Tahibacter amnicola: one gene and its partner. The protein of the gene in region 1 interacts with the protein of each later gene in a pairwise test. Links are inferred from orthologs where the notes say so. Each region holds a gene or a part of one and is shown in the gene's direction. Other genes may lie near its edges.

Region 1 (6,523 bases):
ATACAGCGACGGCCATCCTGATTACGGACCCCACCCACGCGATACCGGTGACCGTGGATCGCACCGGCCTGCGCACGGTGGCCTACGGCAGCGGGTCGAGCGACCGGCTGGATATTCCCAATATCCCGTTGAGCGCGGACATCAAGCCGGGCGACAAGCTGGTCACCTCGGGCCTGGGCGGGCGCTTCCCGGCCGGCTTCCCGGTGGCTGAAATCACCTCGGTCGGCACGGATTCCAGCGGCATGTTCGCCGCCGCCGTCGCACGGCCCTCCGCGGCGCTCGAACGCAGCGGCGAGGTGCTGCTGCTGCGGCCGCTGACCGACCCGGTCGGCCCGCCGGCCCTGGTCGATCCGGGTGGTCCGCCGGCGCCGCCGCCTGAGGAAGCGACGGTCACTGCGGATGCGAAGGTGCCGCCGCCATGATCCGCCGCGCCCATTTCTGGCTCTTCCTCGCCACCCTTGTCGCGGCCTGCCTGCTGCAGCTGGCGCCGTTGCCCGCCCTGTTGCTGCCGTTCAAGCCCTACTGGCTGGCCCTGGTGCTGATCTACTGGTCGCTTGAGGAGCCCGACAACATCGGACTGGGTCGTGCCTTCCTGTTCGGCCTAGTCGGCGACGTGCTGCAGGGCGATCTCCTGGGCGACCAGGCACTGCGGTTGGTGGCGCTGGTCTTTATCGTGCTGCGCTTCCGTGCGCGGCTGCGTTTCTTCCCGATCTGGCAGCAGTCATTGGCGGTACTGGGCCTGCTGCTCAACGACCGGGTGCTGAGCCTGATGGTGCGTGCCTTCTCCGGCGCGCCACTGCCGCCGCTGTCGTTCTGGTACGCCCCCGTCATCGGCATGCTGGCCTGGCCCTGGATCTTCCTGCTGATCGACGACCTGCGCGCGCGGCTGCGCGTCCATGAGGCATGAGAAGCAAGCGCCCCGCGATCAAGGACAACCCGCGCGAGGTCGCGCTGTTCCAGCGCCGCGCGATCACCGGCTTCGCGATCATCGTGCTGCTGCTCGGCGTCCTGGGCGGGCGGTTCTTCTACCTGCAGGTCGTCCGTCACGAGGAATTTGTCACGCGTGCGGACCAGAACCGCATCAAGCTGCGGCCGATCGCGCCGGCCCGCGGGCTGATCTTCGACCGCAACGGCGTGCTGCTGGCCGACAACACGGCCGCATTCCGCCTGGAGGTCATCCCCGAGCGGGTCAAGAATCTTGATGCGACGCTGGAGGCGCTCGGCGAGGTGGTGCCTCTGACGCCCGAGGACATCAAGCGCTTCAAGGATCACCGCCGCGGGCGCCGCGGCTTCCAGAGCCTGCCGTTGCGCTTTCGCCTGAGTGACGACGAGGTTGCCCGTTTCGCCGTCAATCGCTGGCGCTTCCCGGGCGTGGAGGTCGTGCCCTACCTGACCCGCACCTATCCGCGTGGGGCCGAGTTCGGCCATCTGGTGGGCTATGTCGCCCGTATCGACGAGGACGACCTGGCCCGGCTCGACGCCCGCGCCGATGGTGCCGATCTGCAGGCCCGATATGCCGGTACCACTCACATGGGCAGGACCGGCATCGAGCGCTACTACGAAGATCTTCTGCACGGCGAGCCGGGCTATGAGAAGGTCGAAACCAACGCCGATGGCCGTGCCCTGCGCGTGCTCGACCGTGTTCCGCCCAAGCCCGGCAAGAACCTGTACCTGTCGATCGACGTGCGCCTGCAGGAGGCCGCCGAGGCGGTGTTCGAAGGCAAGCCGGGATCGGCTGTCGCGATCGATCCGCGCAACGGCGAGGTGCTGGCGATGGTCAGCGTGCCCAGCTATGACCCGAACCTCTTCGTCAACGGCATCAGCCATACCGATTACCGCCTGCTGACCAGCTCCCCGTTGCGCCCGCTGCTGCACCGCGCCCTGGTGGGAACCTACAAGCCCGGCTCCACGGTCAAGCCGTTCATGGGTGTGGCGGGCCTGGAGCTGGGTATCCGCAGCCCGCAGGACACCGTGTACTCGACCGGCGAGTTCCACATTCCCGGCCAGCAGCGCGGCTATCGCGACTGGCGCAAGGGCGGTCACGGCCATGTGGACCTGGTCGAATCGCTGGCCCAGTCGGTCAACACCTACTTCTATTCGCTCGCCCTGGACATGGGCATCGACCGCCTGTCCGCCTACCTGGGGCGTTTCGGCTTTGGCAAGCCCAGCGGGATCGACCTGATCGGCGAGGGCAGCGGCATCCTGCCGTCGCGCGAATGGAAGCGGGCGATGTTCGACAAGCCCTGGTTCCCGGGCGAAACCGTGATTGCCGGCATCGGGCAGGGGTTCTGGGTGGTGACGCCGGTCCAGCTGGCCAATGCCACGGCGATCTTGGCAGCGCGCGGTGCGCGCCATCCGATCCACCTGCTGCGCGCCACGCAGGACGGTTTCAATGCCCCGATCGTGATGGCGCCGCTGCCACCTCCCGAACCGAGTTTCATTGTCAACATGACCCACTGGGACGCGGTGCGCGACGGCATGGTCGCCGTGGTCAGCGGCCCGACCGGTACGGCCAAGCGCGTGTTCGCCGATGCGCCGTACAGCGCGGCCGGCAAGACCGGCACCGCGCAGCGCTTCTCGCGTACCGGCGATGAAGTGGACACGCGCGGACTCGACGAAGCGCAGCGGCACCAGGCCTTGTTCGTGGCCTTTGCCCCGGTGGAAGAACCGCAGATCGCGCTGGCCCTGGTACTGGAGTTCGGCGCCAGCGGCTCGGCCGACGCGGCGCCACCGGCGCGGCAGATCCTCGATGCCTGGCTCAATCCCCCGCCGGAGCGGTCCGATGATCGAACAGCTGGCCAATCGACTGGTCGCCCTGGCGCGCCGGCATGCACGCCAGCCGCGCCTGGACCTGCCCCTGCTGCTGGCCCTGATGCTGGTCGGCACGATTGGCCTGGTCACGCTCTACAGCGCCGGTGACAAGGAATCGACGATCGTCATCAATCAGGGCATGCGCTTCGTGCTCGGCGGCATTGCGCTTCTGGTGGTGTCGCGTATTCCGCCCGGCACCCTGCGCAACTGGACGCCCTGGCTGTACGGCGCGACGGTCCTGCTCCTGGTTGCCGTGGAGCTGTTCGGCGAGGGGCGGGGCTCCAACCGCTGGCTCGACCTCAAATTCGTCCGCTTCCAGCCTTCGGAAATGATGAAGCTGTCGATGCCGATGATGGTGGCCTGGTATCTCCACACCCGGACGTTGCCTCCGAGCTGGCGCGATCTGCTGGTCGTGGCAATCCTTATCGCCGTGCCGGCCGGGCTCATCGCGGAGCAGCCGGACCTTGGCACCTCGCTGCTGGTGGCCGCCAGCGGCGCGTTCGCGCTGTTCCTGTCGGGTCTTTCCTGGTGGCGCATCGGCGGCATCATCAGCCTGGCGGTCGGCGCCATGCCGGTGGCCTGGCATTTCCTGCACGAGTACCAGCGCAATCGCGTACGCATGTTCATGAATCCGGAGGCCGACCCGCTCGGTAACGGCTGGCACATCATCCAGTCGGAAATCGCGGTGGGCGCCGGCGGGGTGTTCGGCAAGGGTTGGCACCAGGGCAGCCAGTCGCGACTGGAATTCCTGCCGGAACACACCACCGACTTCGTCTTCTCGGTGTTCAGCGAGGAATTCGGGCTCGTCGGCGTGCTGCTGCTGCTGGCGCTCTACATCTTCATCATCGGCCGCAGCCTCTGGATCGCGGCCAATGGCAAGGACACCTATTCGCGCCTTCTGGCCGGCGCGATCGCGATGTCGTTCTTCGTGTACGTGATGGTCAATGGCGGCATGATCACCGGGTTGCTGCCGGTCGTGGGCGTACCCTTGCCGCTGGTGAGCTACGGCGGAACGTCCGTGGTGTCGTTGCTCACCGGATTCGGCGTGCTGATGTCGATCCACGCGCATCGCAAGCTGGTGCGTTGAGACGGCGGCGGGCTACGCTGCCGGGCTTCTCCGTTCCCCTCCGTGCCGGGCGATCTCATGTTCAATCCCGCAGTCGATTTTGGTCCCTGGCAGGCGCGGCTGCGAGCCAGCGGCCGCGTGCTGATTCCGGATGCCCTGGATCCCGCGCTGACCGGCGCCCTGGCCCAGGCGCTGGCAGACGTCGCCGACTGGGATCTGGCGATCCGCGACGGCGATACTTCGCGGCTGGCCCGTGCCGGGGAAACCCCGGCCGAGGCGCGGGCGGCGATGATCGCCCGGGCGGCAGCCGACGCACGCGGCCGCTACGCCTTCGCCTACGACAGCTGCATGCTGGTCGAGCGCTACCTCGCCGGGCATGCGCCCGGCAGCCTGCTGCACCGGCTGGTGGACATGCTTCACGCGCCGCCGGTGCTGCAGTTCATCCGCGAGCTGGTCGGCGATCCGGCGATCCGGCGCGTGCTGGTCCAGGCCACGCGCTACCTGCCGGGGCATTTCCTGCGCCGGCACGACGACACCAACGACCCGGGCCAGGACCGCCGCTATGCCTTCGTGATCAATCTGGGCCGCGACTGGCAGGCCGACTGGGGCGGGTTGCTGCAGTTCCTGGATGCGGAAGGAAATGTGGTCGACACCTTCGTGCCGCGCTTCAATTCCCTGTCGCTGTTCCGGGTTCCGCAGTCGCATGCGGTGTCGCTGGTCGCGCCGTGGGCCGAACAGCCGCGGCATGCGTTGACCGGCTGGTTCATGGCCTGACAGGGGCCTGTCTGATGTGACAGGTAAGAAGTGCCGACAACCGGCACATCGGGTCGGTGGGAATCGCGCTACTATGCCCCACGTACCCGGCGGGAGGGGTCATGGCGAACGCCCGTACACGCTACGACACGATCAGCGAATTCATGCAGCGGGAGCACGACGCCACCGGCGCGCTGCTTTACGCCAAGCCCAGCGTGCAGATCAACGGCACGCCGTTCCTGTTCTATACCAACACCGGCATGGCATTCCGCCTGTCTGCGAAGGCGCGCGATTATGCCCTGGCATTGCCGGGCTCGACCGTCTGGTCGCCGCTGGGTGCGGCGCAGGCAAGCAGCCCCTGGGTGCTGGTGCCTGCGTCCCAGTTCCTGCGCTGGGATCGGCTGGCCATCGATGCGCTGCGCCATGCGGAGGCCGGTGATACGCGCCGCCCGCAGGCGCTGCCCAGCCAGGGGCCGCCACCGCTGCCGCCCGCCGCGCACCGCTGGCGCGACAGCATCAAGAACCTCATGGAAAAGGCCAGCGCCCTGCGCCTGGTGCGCTGAGCCGGACCGATCTCACAGCTTTGCCGTAACGGCGCCGTACGCGCCCGGTTGTACGCGTCACGTCGTGCTACCCTACCGGCCTGTAACACTCGGATCGGTAGCGACTGACTCGTTCCGGCCGCACCGGGCTTGCTTCCCGTTCGACCTGTAGCGCTGCTACAGGCCTCATTCCGAAGCGCGCCCGGCACGACCGGCCGTTCGCCAGCCTCTGCCGCTTCTTCGGTTACAGGCCACTAGCACCCGTTTGTCTACCTGTGGTGACCAGGTTCGCACGATGCCCGTTTTTTCCCGTGTTTTCTTCACGTTGACCTGCGCCTTCCTCACCGGGAGCGCCGCCGCCACCACCCAGACCCCAACGGTTCCCGACGCCCAGCAGGCCTTCGCCGCCGAGCAGGCGCGTGAGTTCGGGCTGGATGAAAAAACCGTTCTGGCGACGCTGGCCAAGGCCCAGTACCAGCAGAGCATCATCGACGCGATGACGCGCCCGGCCGAGGCCAAGCCCTGGAAGGCGTACCGCCCGATCTTTATCACGGATGCGCGCATCCGTTCCGGCATCGAGTTTTACCGGGCCAATCGCGAGCTCATTGAACGAATCTCGACCCAGTTCCACGTCGCGCCGGAGATCATCGTCGCGATCATCGGCATCGAAACCAGCTACGGCAAGAATATCGGCAAGTACCGCGTGCTCGATGCCCTGGCAACACTGTCGTTCCATTATCCACCACGGGAAAAATTCTTCCGCGGTGAATTGTCCCAATTGCTTCGTCTGGACGCCGACCGTCTCGCCTATCCGGTGGAGGAGCTCAAGGGATCCTATGCGGGAGCGATGGGATGGGGGCAGTTCATGCCCACGTCCATCGCCAAGTACGCGCAGGACTACGACGGTGACGGCCGCATTGACCTGTGGAATTCCGTGCCCGACATCCTGGCCAGCGTCGCCAACTACTTCCAGAGTTTCGGCTGGGAAGACGCGGGCATCGTGGCGGTCCGCGTGGAACCGGCCGCGGGCGCCCGCGAGATCACGCCGGCCAACAGCGAGCCGGTCTATCCGCTCGAGCAGCTGAGCGCCTGGGGCTATGCCACCACGCTGGACCTGGACCCGCAGCGCCCGGCCACCCTGCTCAAGCTGGAAGCGGAGGCGGGCACCGAATACTGGGTGACGTTCAAGAACTTCCACGTCATCACCCGCTACAACAAGAGTCCGCTGTACGCCATGGCGGTGATGCAGCTGGCCGAATCCATCGCTGCTGGCGTGTCGGAGCCCGTGCCGTGAATAAAGTCCGGTTGGCGGTCGTTGCGTTGGTGGCCCTGGGCGTGAGTGCCTGCGGCG
Region 2 (3,108 bases), 150 kb from region 1 along the record:
CGACTGGCTGAGCTGCAGGAGCTTGACTGCCGTCGAACTGATGTCCACCCCAATCAGCGGCGGCGCTTTCGGACTGAACAGGCCCACATTTTTCCCCTTCCCACGCGCTCTTACGAGCGAAAGATGCGCAGTGACATTAAATACGAATCTTAACCAAATCGCAACGGGCCTAAGAATATTCTCTAAGGCGCTGAAAATCCGTGGGTTTTGTCACGCAAACTGGACGGATTACCGGCGAAATCGGCTATCAGCCGAGCCGGGGCGAGATCTATACTCTGGCCTAAGTCATACCGACTTTGACTGCCATCACAATCCCGGTTGATCATGCGCGTTCTCCTCCGCTTGGTCCGCTACGCGCTCTATCTGGCGCTCAGCGGAGTCCTGCTCGGGTGCCTCGCAATAGGCATCGCTTATTGGTTGATTTCCCCACGCCTGCCGTCGGTCGAAACGTTGCGCGATGTGCGCCTGCAGGTGCCGTTGCGAGTCTACACCTCCGACGACAAGCTGGTAGCTACTTTTGGCGAAACCCGCCGGATACCGGTTTCCATCGAACAGGTACCCGCCAAGGTCAAGAACGCCTTCCTCGCTGCCGAGGACGCCCGGTTCTACGAGCACCCGGGTTTTGACATGCAGGGCATTTTCCGTGCGGTGTGGCACCTGGTGCGTACCGGTGGCGACAAGGGCCCGGGCGGCTCAACCATCACGCAGCAGGTCGCGCGCAACTTCTTCCTGAGCCCGGAACAGACGTATACACGTAAGATTTCGGAATTGTTCCTGGCACTGCGTATTGAAAATGCACTGTCCAAGGACGAGATCCTCGCGCTGTACCTCAACAAGATCTTCCTCGGACACCGCGCCTACGGCGTGGCGGCCGCCGCCGAGTTCTACTACGGCAAGACGCTCGACCAGCTCGACCTTGCCGAATGCGCGATGCTGGCCTCGCTGCCCAAGTTCCCCTCGACCGGCAATCCGCTGTTCAACCGCGACCGTGCGGTACAACGCCGCAACTATGTGCTCGCGCGCATGAGCGAGAACAAATTCATCACCGAGAAAGAGATGAAGGAAGCGATGGAGCAGCCTGATCGCTCCTACGCGCACGAGCCCCCGATCGAGGTCGAGGCCCCCTATCTCGCCGAGATGGTGCGTGCCGACGCCATGGAACGGCTGGGCAACGACGCCCTGACCGACGGGTATTCCATTCGAACGACCATCGACAGTCGCATGCAGGAGGCCGCCAACAAGGCACTGCGCGACTCGCTGATCGACTACGACCGCCGCCACGGCTACCGCGGCGCGGAAGCGCACGTCGAGCTCAAGCCGGGCGCGAAGCCTGAGGACCTCAACCGCGAACTGGCCAACTTCCGTCCGATCGCTGGACTGGTTCCCGGGATCGTCTCCGAAGTGAGCAAGGAGCAGGCCCAGGTTTACCTGGCCGACGGCCAGACGGTCATCCTGGACAAGGCCTCGGTGGAATGGGCACGTCCGTACCAGAGCGAGAACAGCCGGGGTCCGGCACCCAAGACCGTCGACAGCGTCCTCAAGGCAGGCGACATCGTCCGGGTTGCCCGGAACGATGAGGATAAATGGACTTTGGGACAAATCCCCGCCGCGCAGTCCGCCCTGGTGTCGCTGGACCCGGACGACGGCGCGATCCGCGCCCTCGTCGGCGGATTCAGCTTTGGCCGCAGCAAGTTCAACCGCGCCACGCAGAGCGCACGCCAGCCGGGCTCGGGCTTCAAGCCCTTCCTGTATGCGGCGGCGTTCGAGCACGGCTTCACGCCGGCATCCATTCTCAACGACGCGCCGTTGTCCTTTCCCGATCCCTCTCGGCCGGGCGGCGTGTGGTCGCCGTCCAATGACGATGACAAATTCGAAGGCCCTATGCGCCTGCGCGAGGCCTTGGTCAAATCGGTCAACCTCATCTCCGTGCGCCTGCTGGATGCGATCGGCGTGCGTTACGCGCGCGAGTTCATCACGCGCTTCGGCCTGCCCCTGGAAGCGATGCCCGAAAACCTTTCCATGTCGTTGGGTACGGCTGCGGTGGCACCGCTGATGATGGCACGCGGCTACGCCGTCTTTGCCAACGGCGGCATGCTGGTCGATCCGTACTTCATCGCCACGATCAAGGACCGCGACGGCAAGGAGATCTATACCGCGCAGCCGGCCCGCGCGTGTCGCGACTGCCCCGAGCGCCTGCTGGACGACGCCCGCCTCGCGCGCGCGGCAGCGGCCTCCGCGGCCACGGCAGCTACAGTGCCCTCTGCTACTCCGGGCGATATTGCCGCGGCGGCGACGATCGCTCCTGCCGCCAGCCCCGCCAGCCGCTTCGCTCCGATCGCCGCGGCCAGCGCCGCCACCACGGCGCCGGCCACGCCAGCCGAACCGGGCAAGCCGCGCCTGGCCCCGCGTACCCTGGACGTACGCACGGCCTACCTGGTGTCCTCGCTGCTACGCGATGTCGTGCGGCGCGGCACCGGCCATGCGGCGATGGAACTCAAGCGCAACGACCTTGCCGGCAAGACCGGCACCACCAACGAGCACCGTGACGCGTGGTTCAACGGCTTCAACGACCGCGTGGTCACCAGCGTGTGGGTCGGCTTCGACGACTTCAGCTCGCTCGGACGCGGCGAGTTCGGCTCCAAGGCAGCCCTGCCGATCTGGATCAACTACATGCGCGTGGCGCTCGACGGCCTCGCCGAGCGGCCATTCGCCACGCCTCCGGGTATCAGCACGGCGCGCATCGATCCGGGCTCAGGCTACCTTGCCTCCAGCGATGACGCCGGCGCCATTCTGGAATATTTCAAGAGTGAAGATATCGACCGCCTGGCGGCGCCGCCGCCGGAAGACATGCTCGATGAGGAAGGCCACCAGGAGGCCTACGACATTTTCTGATGGGTGAACACCGACCCCACTCGCGCGGACGCGCCAACGTGCGCGCCGATGACAACCGACGCCGCATCGCCGTGGAGGCGGCGCGGCTGATCAGTGAACTTGGCCTGCGTGACTATCACCAGGCCAAACTGCGTGCGGCCGAGCGCCTGGGTATCCATGACGAGCGGGCGCTGCCGCGCAATACGGAAATCGAGGACGCGCTACGCGAGTACCAGC

What was found.
Region 2: the proteins of mrdA (region 1) and N4264_RS24625 interact in binary tests that used the Escherichia coli proteins (3 or more experiments, as listed by UniProt). The link is inferred for Tahibacter amnicola from one-to-one orthologs.

Annotation. Positions count from the first base shown.
Region 1 is NZ_CP104694.1:6,367,845-6,374,367, reverse strand. The notes cover bases 412-3,411. They hold mrdA (penicillin-binding protein 2), read left to right. Parts: upstream 412-903; coding sequence 904-2,919; downstream 2,920-3,411. Other genes in these bases: rodA (rod shape-determining protein RodA), read left to right, coding at 2,807-3,411; mreD (rod shape-determining protein MreD), read left to right, coding at 419-907; mreC (rod shape-determining protein MreC), read left to right, coding at 412-422. In the rest of the region: more of mreC, read left to right, coding at 1-411; more of rodA, read left to right, coding at 3,412-3,898; N4264_RS25265 (2OG-Fe(II) oxygenase), read left to right, coding at 3,956-4,651; N4264_RS25260 (hypothetical protein), read left to right, coding at 4,753-5,193; mltB (lytic murein transglycosylase B), read left to right, coding at 5,468-6,466; N4264_RS25250 (septal ring lytic transglycosylase RlpA family protein), read left to right, coding at 6,463-6,523. UniProt on the Escherichia coli protein: Catalyzes cross-linking of the peptidoglycan cell wall. Responsible for the determination of the rod shape of the cell. Is probably required for lateral peptidoglycan synthesis and maintenance of the correct diameter during lateral and centripetal growth.
Region 2 is NZ_CP104694.1:6,220,026-6,223,133, forward strand. It holds N4264_RS24625 (penicillin-binding protein 1A), read left to right. Parts: upstream 1-324; coding sequence 325-2,892; downstream 2,893-3,108. Other genes in the region: N4264_RS24620 (pilus assembly protein PilM), read right to left, coding at 1-87; N4264_RS24630 (hypothetical protein), read left to right, coding at 2,892-3,108. UniProt on the Escherichia coli protein: Cell wall formation. Synthesis of cross-linked peptidoglycan from the lipid intermediates.